Regions from separate parts of the Agrobacterium larrymoorei genome, predicted to be linked through region 1. Evidence: riboswitches for the same ligand, from Rfam matches in the RefSeq annotation. Region 1 holds a riboswitch; each other region holds the start of a gene.

Region 1 (4,167 bases):
GATTTAAGCGCTGCCGATATTCGACAGGCGCTGAAGCTGGCACGGGTTGCCGATGGTCTGCTGATTGGCGTCTTCGGCGCACTCGCGCTCATTATCGGGCTATAGCGAGAAGCGCATCGAGATCCAGATGGCGCTCCATATGTTCGGCCAACCGATCCAGAACCGCGTCCACCTGTGCTTCGTAGTTCAGCGTCGAGGCTTGCCCGCCGAGTCTTTTGAGCCAGGCGCTGCGTTGAAGGTCATCGGAAAACAGGCCATGGATATAAGTGCCGAAAACGCGACCATCCGGTGAGATGGCTCCGTCGACATGATTGCCGATGGTCGCAAAGGGACGTTGGCAGTCGGCGCCGTGTGTTACGCCGACATGCATCTCATAGCCGGAGAAGGCGTGCCCATCGAAGCTGCGGCCCGTTATCGATACGAGCCTCTTGTCTCGAGCCAGAACCGTATCGATATCGAGAAGGCCTAGACCCTCTACGCTGGTCGGCGCACCCTCTATGCCTTGCGGGTCCGAGATGGTTTTCCCAAGCATCTGATACCCGCCACATAGGCCAAGGACATAGCCGCCACGCCGCATATGCGCCTTGATATCGATGTCGAAACCAGCCTGTCTGAGGACGGCCAAATCCGCAATCGTTGCCTTGGATCCGCAAAGCAGCACCAGTGCACAATTGCCGGGAATGGCTTGGCCCGGACGCACACGGGTGAGTTCGATATCCGGCTCCATATCCAGTGGGTCGAGGTCATCGAAATTGGAGATGTGCGGCAGGATCGGCACCGCTATGCGGATTTTCGCATCCGGTTTTGCCTGATTTGATGACGCCAATCCCAACGCGTCTTCTGCGGGCAGCTGGGATGCCTCGGCAAAATGCGGCAGCAGACCGATGGACTGCCAGCCGGTATGGTCGGCTATGATCCGCATGCCTTCATCGAACAATGCTGGATCGCCGCGAAAACGGTTGACGATGAAGCCCTTGATCATCTCTGCATCGGCGGCATCCACCACTGCCTTTGTGCCGACGAGACTGGCGATCACCCCTCCCCGGTCGATGTCGCCAATCAGGATGACGGGCGCGTTCGCAGCGCGGGCAAAGCCCATATTTGCTATGTCGTTGGCGCGCAGGTTAACCTCAGACGCACTGCCCGCGCCCTCGATCAGCACAAGGTCGGCATTGGCTCTCAGATGCTCGAAACTTTCCAGTACACGGGGCATCAGCCCGGCTTTCATATGCTGGTAATCAGCCGCCTTGGCGTTGCCCAGCACCTTGCCTTGCACCACCACCTGCGCGCCTGTTTCGCTTTGCGGCTTCAGCAGCACTGGGTTCATGTGCACGGAAAGCGGAACGCCTGCTGCGCGCGCCTGCAATGCCTGCGCCCGCCCAATCTCTCCGCCATCGGCGGTAACGGCGGCATTGTTGGACATGTTCTGCGGCTTGAAAGGCAGCACCGAAAGCCCGCGCTTGATAAAGGCGCGCGCCAGACCCGCCACCATCAGTGACTTGCCGACATCCGAGCCGGTCCCCTGAAACATGATGGATTTGGCGACCATGGATCAGAACTCGATGCCGGATTGCGCTTTGACGCCTGCCTTGAAATGGTGCTTCACCAGCGTCATTTCCGTCACCATATCGGCGGCATCGATCAAGGGCTGCTTGGCGTTGCGCCCGGTGACGATGACGTGGAGATCGGGGCGACGGGCGGAGAGCGTTGCGACGACATCATCCAGGGAAAGATAATCGTAGCGCAGGGCGATGTTCAGCTCGTCCAGGACGAGAAGGCCGATGCTTTCATCCGCCATCAAAGTCTTCGCCTCCTCCCAGGCTTTGCCCGCAGCGGCGACATCGCGCTTGAGGTCCTGAGTGTCCCACGTGAAACCTTCGCCCATGGTGCGCCATTCCACTTTGTCTCCGAAGAGCGTCAGAGCCTGCTGCTCGCCAGTGGACCACGCGCCCTTGATGAATTGCACGACGCCGACCCTTCTGCCGGTGCCGAGCATGCGCAGGGCGAGGCCGAAAGCCGCCGTGGACTTGCCCTTGCCGGGACCGGTGTTGATCATCAGCAGACCTTTTTCGATGGTCTTTTCAGCGACTTCCGCATCCTGCACCGTTTTACGGTTCACCATTTTTTCGCGGTGGCGCGCGGCTTCGCTATCGCTGATATCGCGTGTCATGATGTCGCTTCCTCTCGGGCCAGATGCTTTTCGAAGCGGCGACTATAGTCGAATCGACCCTCGCGGCAATGCGGCATTAACACATTGACCCCAAAGCCGCTTGGCCGTAAGGGTAAGGCACTGACGGTCTTTTTCCGGCAACGGGAAAAGCTAAGAGGGAACACGGTTCCGCCCATCCGGGTCAATCCGTGGCTGCCCCCGCAACTGTAAGCGGTGAGCCCGCACTGTTAAGCCACTGGATGAATCTCCGGGAAGGCGGTGCAAGGGCGGTCATTTCAAGCCGCGAGCCAGGAGACCTGCCGTTTCAGGAAAAACGTCTGTCGGGCGGGGTGCTCCGGTCAGTCGGTTCGGTCGAATGCTGGTTCGCGCCTTCCGCGCACCGTCTTCGGCATCCGCACCCCTGTTTGGTTTAAAGGCGCGGACTCAGGTTTGGATATTACAGCGACATCTTCTCAAAAGACTGAACGAGCAGACGCAGGCACCGTTTCCGGCGTGGTCGTCTACGTGTGCCGCAGTTGCCGTGATGAGGCCGATCCGAATGCCGAACCGCGTCCGGGCGCGCTGCTGGCGGAAGCGACAGTTCATCTTGGTGCGCAAAGCCACGTCGAAGTTCGCAGCGTCAATTGCCTTGCCAATTGCAAGCGCGGTGCGAGTGCGGCGATGCGCAGCGCCGACGGCTGGTCCTACGTGTTCGGCGGGCTGACGCCCGACAATGCCGAGGATTTGATTTCCGGTGCAAAGCTGCTCGCAGGTTCCGCCGACGGCCTCATGCCATGGCGTGGCCGTCCCGATAGTTTGAAGCGCGGCATGGTCGCGCGCATACCCCCATTGAATTTTACCGAGGAGAGATCATGACCACGCTAGACCGCGTTCCCTGCACCATCGTTACCGGCTTTTTAGGCGCGGGAAAGACCACCCTGCTGCGCGGCCTTCTGGAAAAGCTGGATGGCAAGCGTCTGGCCATCATCGTCAACGAGTTCGGCGATGTCGGCATCGATGGTGAAATCCTCAAAGGCTGCGGCATCGAAAGTTGCCCGGAAGAAAACATCGTGGAACTGGCCAATGGCTGCATCTGCTGCACCGTTGCGGATGATTTCCAGCCCGCCATCGAGCAGATTCTGAGTCGTCAGCCGAAGGTCGAGCACATTCTTATCGAGACCTCCGGTCTTGCCCTGCCTAAGCCTCTGGTGCAGGCCTTCCAATGGCCCGCAATCAACAGCCGCGTTACGGTCGATGCCGTGGTTGCCGTGGCGGATGGTGCAGCCCTTGCCGAGGGCATGGTTTCCCACGATCTGGAGGCACTCGCTGCCCAGCGCGCCAATGACGAAGCGCTCGATCACGATGATCCGGTCGAGGAAGTCTTCGAAGACCAGATCGCCTGCGCCGATCTCATCGTGCTCACCAAGGGCGATCTCCTGGATGCCGATGGTCTTGAGCGTGCCAAGGCGCATATTGGCGAGCATCTTCCGAAGGCCGCAAAGATCGTCGTTGCCTCCAATGGTGCCATCGACCCGGCTGTCCTGATCGGGCTTGGTCTTGCTGTCGAAAACGACATCGAAAACCGCCACACGCATCACGATGACGAAGAAGATCACGATCACGACGAGTTCGACAGCTTCGTCGTGGAGCTCGGTGCCGTGTCCGATCCGGAAGCGCTGGCCGCACGCATCGCGGAAACGGCTGCTGCTGAAAATGTTCTGCGCATCAAGGGCTTTGTTGAGGTTTCGGCAAAGCCGATGCGCTTGCAGGTTCAGGCGGTCGGTTCGCGCGTCAACCATTATTTCGACCGCCCTTGGGCCGCCGGTGAAGTGCGCCGTTCTGCTCTCGTTGTGATCGGTGAGAAGGGCATCAACCGCGAAAAAATCGAACAGATGCTGGCGGCCTGATTATCCATGCATATCCTCGCCACCACATCTTCGTCTCTGGATGACCTGATAGAGCCGGTTGATCTCAACCAGCCGCGGGCGGATGTGGTGGTGCTCTCCTTTTCCTCCAGC
Region 2 (4,167 bases), on a different replicon from region 1:
CAAACGCCCGTGGCGAACACCGACGACGAGGCGCGCGGCGTGCGGAATGACCAGACCGATAAAGCCGATGGACCCGACGATGCTGACCATGACAGCTGTCATCAGCGCCGAGATACCCGTCAGCACCACATAGACGCGCCGGACCGGAATGCCGAGCGACGCGGCGGATTCAGCGCCGAAGGTGAAGGCGTCCAAAGCGCGGGCATGCCAGAGACAGACGACAAGGCCAAGGATCGCAACCGGCAGCGCCAGCGAGACATCCGGCCAGCGGACGCCGGAAAGATTGCCGAGCAGCCAGAACATGATACCGCGTGCCTGTTCCGCATTGGCCGACTTGGTGACGATGAAGGACGTCAGCGCGTTGAACAGCTGCGACCCCGCAACGCCTGCCAGAATGATCGCGCTATTGCCGCTTCCGGCCCGCAGCGCCAGCAATGTGACGAGGGCGAAGGCAACAAGTGCGCCCAGAAAAGCACCGAGCGGCATGGTAAGCATGCCCGCGCCGAAACCAAGAATGGCAACACCGACTGCGCCCGTCGAAGCTCCAGCGGAAATGCCCAGAATATAAGGATCTGCCAGCGGATTGCGCAGCAGCGATTGCAGCACGACGCCAGAAAGCGCCAGGGCCGCCCCGCAACAGGCGGCAACCACGGCCCGGCTTAACCGGTAGTTCCAGACGATACCCTCATCGATGGCGTCCAGCGGATAACCCGCATGCCACAGGCGGTTGGCCACCGTTTTGGCGACGACATCCATGGGAATGGATGTCTCGCCAATCGATGCGCCAAGCCACAGCGCCAGCAAGAGGCACCCGGCCGCAATGGCGGCGGCACGGGCATAGATTAAAGGAACCGACATCGGCTTACTTCGTCAGGCCGAGCTGAACGACCTGATCCGCCAGCACTTCGATGCCTTCGATCGTGCGGATCGTCGGATTCATGGCCTGCGCATCCATCACCACGATGTGGTTCTGTTTGACGGCGGGCATCAGGCTAGCAACTGGATCCTCTTTCAGAAATTTCTGTTTCACGGCAGCGTCGTCAGCCGGATAGCGGCGACGGTCCATTTTGCCAGCAACGATGATGGTCGGCTGCGACTTCGCAATGGTTTCCCAGCCCACGGTCGGCCATTCCTCATCGCTGTCGATGACGTTTTTGATACCAAGCGCCGACATGATGTAGCCCGGCGCACCATTCTTGCCCGCGACATAGGGATCGATATCCAGTTCGGCGCTGGAGAACCAGAAGACGGCGGACAGCTTGCCATCGACCGAGGCAATCTTTTGCCTTGCTGCTTCTTCGCGGGATTTCAGATCGGCAATCAGCTTCTCGCCGCGATCCTGCACATTGAAGATTTGCGCAAGTTCGGAGATTTCCTGATAGATCTGGTCCATCGTAAATACGGAGTGACGCACGCCATCACCACCGCCGGAATTGTCCTTGCCCGTGCAATCCGAAGGGGACGTATAGACCGGAATGCCAAGTTCCTCAAACTGCTCCGGCTTGGCCACCACGCCTTCCGAACCGACATGCCACTGGAACTGCGCAGTTACCAGATCGGGCTTCTCGGCAAGCACGCTTTCGAAGCTCGGATCATTATCCGCCAATCGCGTTACCTTGGCATTGGCCTCCTCATAGCCTTTGATGACCGGGCCGATCCAGACGGCGGTTCCCACCACCTTGTCTGCCAGCCCGAGCATATAGAGGATTTCCGTCGTGCTCTGGCCGATGGAGACCGTGCGCTCTGGAGCGTGGGTAAAGGTTACGTCCCTTCCACAATTCTTCAGCGTCAATGGATAGCTGGTTTCCGCAGCCTGCGCGGATGTAGCTGCCATCGAAAGTGCAGCCATGGCTGCTGCAAAGATGGCGCGGCTTAAGTTAATTGTCATGTTCCGATAGTCCCCGAAATCGCCAGCTGCGCGTTACAGCGCAAAGCCGTCATGTGAAGGTGAATGAACATCCATTCCGCAGCCACACGCGAAGGACCGTTTTGAAACCGGAAAAAGAGCAGATTGAATATGGCGCCGGGTGGCGCAAACAACGATCATGACGTCTCCTGTTCAGGGCATCCCCGCCCGTGACATTGGAATGAACTCTCGACGGCAGGTCTCCTGGCTCACGGATGATCGTCTTGCCCGCCTTCCCACGATTATTCGCAGTGGCCTGACGCAAGTATGCGTCACGAGTGCTCGACAATCCGCTTACAGTTGCGGGGGCAGCCACGGCATTGAAGCAATGCCTCTCACCGTGTTCCCTATTATTCCTTGCGATCTCTCGCTTGGAACCGTCGCGGACCAGATAGAACTATTTGGCTTCCGCCGTCAAGCACCGATTTGTAATGTTATTACATATCAAACACAATAAACTTATCATTCTGAAAATAAAGAAAATGGCCGGAGAATCCGGCCATTTCTGAAATATTCAAATGAACGTCGTCAGCGTTCAAGGAAGCTTGTAGGCAATCACGTAATCGCCCGGCTTCGTGCCGACGGACCCGTGCCCGCCAGCGACTATGACGACATATTGTTTTCCGTCATCGAGCGCATAGGTCATGGGCGTTGCTTGCCCACCTGCCGGCAGTCTGGCCTCCCAAAGCTGCTTGCCGCTCGTCAGATCATAGGCACGAAGGTAATCGTCTACTGCCGCGCCAAGGAAGGCCACGCCGCCCTTGGTGATCATCGGGCCGCCGATCCCGGGAACACCGACCTTGAAGGGAAGCGGTAGCGGTGTCATGTCGCGGACCGTGCCGTTCTTATGCTTGTAGGCAATCTTGCCGGTTCTGAGATCGGCACCCGCCACATAGCCCCATGGCGGCGCCTGGCATGGAATGCCGATGGGGCTGAGGAACGGACCCATCAATACGCCGTATGGCGCGCCGTCGTTACGGTTCAGACCCTGCTCGCTACCCTTTTCATCCTGTCCCTTCTGGGGAATTTGGGCGCGTGGAACGAGCTGCGAGGTGAAGGCCAGATAGGTCGGCATGCCGAACATGACCTGACGTTCAGGATCTACCGCAACGCTACCCCAGTTGAAGGTACCGAAGTTACCCGGGTAAACGAGAGTGCCATTCAGCGATGGCGGCGTGTAACGGCCTTTATAGTTCAGTTGATGGAACTTGATGCGGCAAGCCAGCTGGTCGAACATGGAGACGCCCCACATGTTCTTTTCCTGAAGCGGCTCCGGCTTGAAGCTCAAGGCAGAGGTCGGCTGCGTCGGCGCGCTGAAGTCTTCAGGGATGGCGCCACTTGGAGCAGGCTCTTCCGTCACGGCCAGGATAGGATCGCCGTTCCGCCGGTCCAGCACATAGATATCGCCCTGCTTCGTCGGGCCAACGAGTGCCGGCACGGTCTGGCCATCCGGCTTGGTGATGTCCAGCAGGACAGGCTGTGCCGGTACGTCCATATCCCAAAGGTCGTGATGGACGAATTGCTTCACCCAGCGATCCTGCCCGGTATTCACATCCAGAGCTACGATGGACGAGGAATATTTCTCTACATTCTCGCTCCGACCCATGCCGAGCTGGTCAGGAACTTGATTTCCCAGAGGGATGTAGACGAGCCCAAGCGCTTCATCGACACTAAAAACGGACCAGCTGTTGGGAGAGTTGGTCGTATAGGTCTGACCCGGCTGAAGCGGTTGGGTCTGGGTAGGGTTTCCGGAATCCCAGTTCCACAGCAGTTCGCCGCTGTTCACATCGAAGGCGCGGATGACACCGGACTGTTCCTGGGTGGAGTAGTTGTCATTGACGGCACCGCCGATAATGATCTTGTTGCCGACGATGGCTGGCGGAGAGGTGGAGTAGTAATAGCCAGCAGGATTGTACTGCATGCCGACTTCGAGATGCAGCGTCCCCTGATCCGCGAAAGAGGTGCAGACCTGACCCGTTCCGGCGTCGAGCGCAATCAGACGTGCGTCGGAGGTTGGAAGATAGACGCGGGCAGCGCATTGCGAACCCGCCTGGGCGGTGGGCTCGGCGTAATAGGTAACACCGCGGCATGTCTGGTGCTGACGGTCGGGATTGAGACCCACATTCGGATCGTATTTCCACTTTTCCTTGCCAGTCGCCGCATCCACGGCGATAGCCCAGTTATGCGGCGTGCAGAGGTACAGCGTGTTACCGACCTTCAGCGGCGTGACCTGATAGGTCGTCTCGCCCACATCTTGCGGC
Region 3 (4,167 bases), 1.5 Mb from region 1:
TTTGCGGGCCTCAGCCTGCTCATCACGCAGCGCGGCGCGCTGTTCCTGACCGATACATTCGTCAATTACGAGCCGACCTCGGAAGAAGTTGCCGAAATGGCGATCCTTGCTGCCAAGGAAATCAAGCGCTTCGGCATCACGCCGAAGATTGCGCTGGCCAGCCATTCGAATTTCGGCTCGCGCGATTCCGAAAGCGCTCGCAAGATGCGCCGGGCGCTTCAAATCGTGCGTAATGCCGCGCCGGAACTCGAAATCGATGGTGAAATGCAGGGTGGTTCTGCGCTGTCGGAAATTCTGCGCAAGCGCGCCATGCCGAACAGCGCGCTGTCTGGTGAAGCCAACCTTCTGGTCTTCCCGAACCTCGATGCGGCCAATATCTCGCTCGGCGTCGTTCGCACCATGACGGAAGGTCTGCATGTCGGCCCGATCCTGCTCGGTACGGCTCTGCCCGCGCACATCCTGTCGCCCACCGTCACCTCGCGTGGCGTGGTCAACATGGCGGCGCTGGCCGTGGTGCAGGCGTCCCAGCCTTCCGAATAAGCCCATCGCCGTGTTCGGCGCTTGCGTAATTTCGGATTAACGCAATTTTGAACTGGCTGTTGCCGCAATGCGGCACGGCCCTATGCTATCCTGAACTTATAAACGCCATTCGCGTTTGTGATTAATGTTCACTCAGAGGATAGAGCCGCATGTGGCAGGCTTGCAGAAACGGATCGGACCATTGACCCCGCGCCGCAGCCTAATGATCGGTTCGATAATCGCTGTTCTTCTGGCTGCGCCGATTTCCGCGCAGGCCAACAATATTTGCGATTCCCTCCGGGCCGAGCTTCGCCAGCCCAGCACCGTCATCGGCAACACGGCGCAGGTTCGCCAGTTCGCCAGTGCGCTTACGCAGCAGAATATCATCGTGCGCCGGATCAAGAACGATCTTCGCCGCTATGGCTGCTCCTCAGGCAGTATCGTCGTTTACGGCAATCCCAATGCGCAGCTCTGCGGCGAAATCGGTGATGCACTGGCGCAGGCCGAGGCAGAGCGTGACATGATCGCCGAAGACCGTGACCGGATGCTGGCCATGCAGCGCAACAACCAGTCGGACGATCACCGGGAAAGGATCATGGCGGCGCTGGATGCCGAAGGCTGCTTCGATGAAGGCTCCCCGGATTATGCATCCGCCGATCCTTATCGAAACCCGGAAACGCGCGGCTACACCGACCCATTCAACGACCCGAGACCAGAAGAACGGGGCGATTATTCACCGACACCGGATATGCCGATGCAGGGCGGTTTGAGAACGCTGTGCGTGCGAACCTGCGACGGCGCTTTCTTCCCGATTTCTTCCAATGCCACACCGCTGGATTTCCGCGCGCAGGCAGCGCAATGCGCGCGCATGTGTCCGGGTACCGAAACGGAACTCTTCTACCACGCCATGGAGGGACAGGAGAGTTCGGACATGGTTTCGGCAAAAACCGGCAAGCCCTACACGTCCATGCCGACGGCTTTCGCCTATCGCAATGGCTCTGCCACCAACCGGTCCTCCTCATGCAGCTGCAACATGGCCGCTTACCATGATGAAATGAAGACGCAGGAACAGCAGGCCAGCGCACCGCAATCCACGCCCTATTCCGGCATCACGCAAATTCCATCACCGCAAGGTGACAAGGCTTCCAAGCCGCCGGAAACGAAGACGGAAGCCAAGGCGGAGCCGGTGCCTGACCGGGAATACGACCCGAAGAGCAGCCACGTCCGCGTTGTCGGGCCGCAATTCCTGCCTGAAGAGACCAGCCGGATCGATCTTAAGAATCCGGCTTTGAAAGGCACGCAGCCGCAGCAGGATCAGGCGCAGTAATCTAGCGACACCCTGTTTCGCCCCAGCGACCATTGAAAAGCAGCTCGTCCAGCGGCAGACGCTGTCGCCAGCCTTTTACCGCCAGCTCCGGCTCGGCATAAAGCTGCTCGACGCGCCCGATGCAAAGCCATGCAACGATTTCGATGTGCTGCGGAATGCCGAGTATTCTGCGAATATCCGCATCGTGAAAAATGCTGACCCAGCCCACGCCGATGCCCTCCGCCCGCGCGGCGAGCCAAAGATTTTGCACGGCACAGACGGTGGAATAAACATCCATGCGCGGATTATGGGTTCGCCCCAGCACCACGTCACCACCGCGCGTGGGATCACAGGTCACGCAAATCGACAGCGGCGCCTTGCGAATGCCTTCCAGCTTCAGGCTTCGATAAAGCGCCTGTTTTTCATCGGAAAACATGGCGCTGGCCTCGTCATTGGCACGAGAGAAGGCACGCCAGACCTCCTCTTTCGTTGCCGCATCGCTGACCAGTGTGAAATTCCACGGCTGCATGAAGCCAACCGAGGGTGCTGCGTGCGCAGCTTCGAGCAGCCTGCGAACCAACACATCCGGCAAAGGATCGGGCAAAAACTGGTCCCTTACATCGCGTCGCGTCTCGATGGCGTGGTAAACCGCAGCCTTGTCGTCATCGGAAAATTCACAAACCGGCACCAGCTTGTGCCGCATAGCATCAGACCGCATCGTCAATCCCCAACAATGCCGAGAAAGCTCCTTGCCATGCCTCGTAAGAGCACCAGGCAAACAGCATTTCTCAAAACCTTCCGCCGTCCACGCGGGTCGGTCTATCTCGTCAGGCCGGTCTTCTGACTTGGCTTCATCTGCCCGCTGCCGCCTTCCCGAAAACTCAGTGGCTCATGGCAACAGGCATCCGCCTCACAGCGTTGGGCACGTCGCGGTCTCTCACCGCATTCCCGATTCTCCCGCTAGAAGCAGGCACCTGACGGGGAAGCTATGGGGAAATTTACGCAATGGCGCAAGCGCCGCTGCATCATTCGGCAGGGAAATACCGGACATAAGCAAACTCATCACCATACGGTGACCAGTTGGGAGAATTCATCGTGCCCTGCCCGCCGAACAGATCGAACAGCGTTTCAACATTGCTCCCATCCGGGTCCATCAACCGCACACGCACATCGAGATCGCGAGGGTGATCGAAAACGTCGCTGTCATAGGAAATGAAGACCACCTTGTCTCCTTTCGGAGACGGATGAGGAAACCAGTCACCATACGCACTGTCGGTGATCCGCTCTACGTCGGAGCCGTCCGGCCTGACCCGCCAAATCTGCATCTGCCCCGTGCGGCTGGAATTGAAATAGATCCACGCGCCATCCGGCGAATAATCCGGCCCGTCATTCCGGCCTTCGCCATGCGTGAGCAGCGTCTCGGTGCCGGTCTCGACATCCATGGCGTAGATATCGAAAACCTGATCGCGGATACCGCAATAGGCAAAGCTTTTGCCATCCGGCGCCCAGCCATGCCAATAGGATGGCAGGTTTTTCGTCATCAATCGTGGAGCGCCGCCGGACGACGGCAGAAGATAAATCGCGCTTTTGCCGAACTCAACCTTATCCGAAATCGCATAGAGCGAACCATCCGGCGAAATACCGTGATCATTGTTGCACTCGGTCGCAAAGCCGGTATCGACTTTCTCGGCTTTCGTGTCTCCATCCAGCGACAGCCGATAAAGCAGGCCACCGCTGTTCAACAACAGATATCGCCCATCCGGCGACCAATTGGGCGCTTCGAACAGTGCACTCGTTTGCCAAACGACCCGGTTCTGGCGCGTGCGGATGTCATAGATCTCGATGGAACTGCGCATTCTTCCTCCCTGCACACGCCAGTCGAATACCCGCGATCACCTGTCGCGGAAGCGATTGGTGATCGGGTAGCGCCGGTCGCGACCGAAATTCTTCTTGGTGATCTTCACGCCCGGCGCGGACTGGCGGCGCTTGTATTCCGCAAGATAAAGCAGATGCTCGATACGGTGGACCGTCGCGACATCGTGGCCGCGGGCAACGATCTCATCCACCGACATTTCCTGCTCCACGAGGCATTCCAGAATATCGTCCAGCACCGGATAAGGCGGTAGCGAATCCTGGTCGGTCTGGTTCGGACGCAGTTCTGCCGAAGGTGCCTTGGAGAGGATGTTTTCGGGAATGACCTCACCGGAAGGTCCCAAAGTATCCGGCGGCACATGCGCGTTGCGCCATCTGGAAATGGCGTAGACCTGCATCTTGTAGAGGTCTTTGATCGGATTGAAGCCGCCATTCATGTCGCCATAAAGCGTGGCGTAACCTACCGACAT

Evidence for each region. Region 1 has a riboswitch for cobalamin ahead of CFBP5473_RS01360 (DUF1636 family protein). Riboswitches for the same ligand answer to the same signal wherever they lie in the genome.
Region 2: it holds a riboswitch for cobalamin, as region 1 does, so the genes downstream of both, CFBP5473_RS18865 (ABC transporter substrate-binding protein) here and CFBP5473_RS01360 (DUF1636 family protein) in region 1, are expected to answer to the same signal.
Region 3: it holds a riboswitch for cobalamin, as region 1 does, so the genes downstream of both, bluB (5,6-dimethylbenzimidazole synthase) here and CFBP5473_RS01360 (DUF1636 family protein) in region 1, are expected to answer to the same signal.

The regions. Positions count from the first base shown of each region.
Region 1 is NZ_CP039691.1:283,895-288,061, forward strand. It holds gene cbiB (adenosylcobinamide-phosphate synthase CbiB) at 1-105, shown strand, start outside; gene CFBP5473_RS01350 (cobyric acid synthase) at 92-1,549, opposite strand; gene cobO (cob(I)yrinic acid a,c-diamide adenosyltransferase) at 1,553-2,170, opposite strand; cobalamin riboswitch at 2,278-2,488, shown strand; gene CFBP5473_RS01360 (DUF1636 family protein) at 2,600-3,025, shown strand; gene cobW (cobalamin biosynthesis protein CobW) at 3,019-4,056, shown strand; gene cobN (cobaltochelatase subunit CobN) at 4,063-4,167, shown strand, end outside.
Region 2 is NZ_CP039692.1:983,237-987,403, forward strand. It holds gene CFBP5473_RS18860 (FecCD family ABC transporter permease) at 1-858, opposite strand, end outside; gene CFBP5473_RS18865 (ABC transporter substrate-binding protein) at 863-1,888, opposite strand; cobalamin riboswitch at 2,084-2,303, opposite strand; gene CFBP5473_RS18870 (glucose/quinate/shikimate family membrane-bound PQQ-dependent dehydrogenase) at 2,442-4,167, opposite strand, start outside.
Region 3 is NZ_CP039691.1:1,797,563-1,801,729, forward strand. It holds gene CFBP5473_RS08555 (NADP-dependent malic enzyme) at 1-540, shown strand, start outside; gene CFBP5473_RS08560 (DUF2865 domain-containing protein) at 722-1,846, shown strand; gene bluB (5,6-dimethylbenzimidazole synthase) at 1,848-2,528, opposite strand; cobalamin riboswitch at 2,639-2,818, opposite strand; gene CFBP5473_RS08570 (TolB family protein) at 2,851-3,681, opposite strand; gene CFBP5473_RS08575 (NAD+ synthase) at 3,718-4,167, opposite strand, start outside.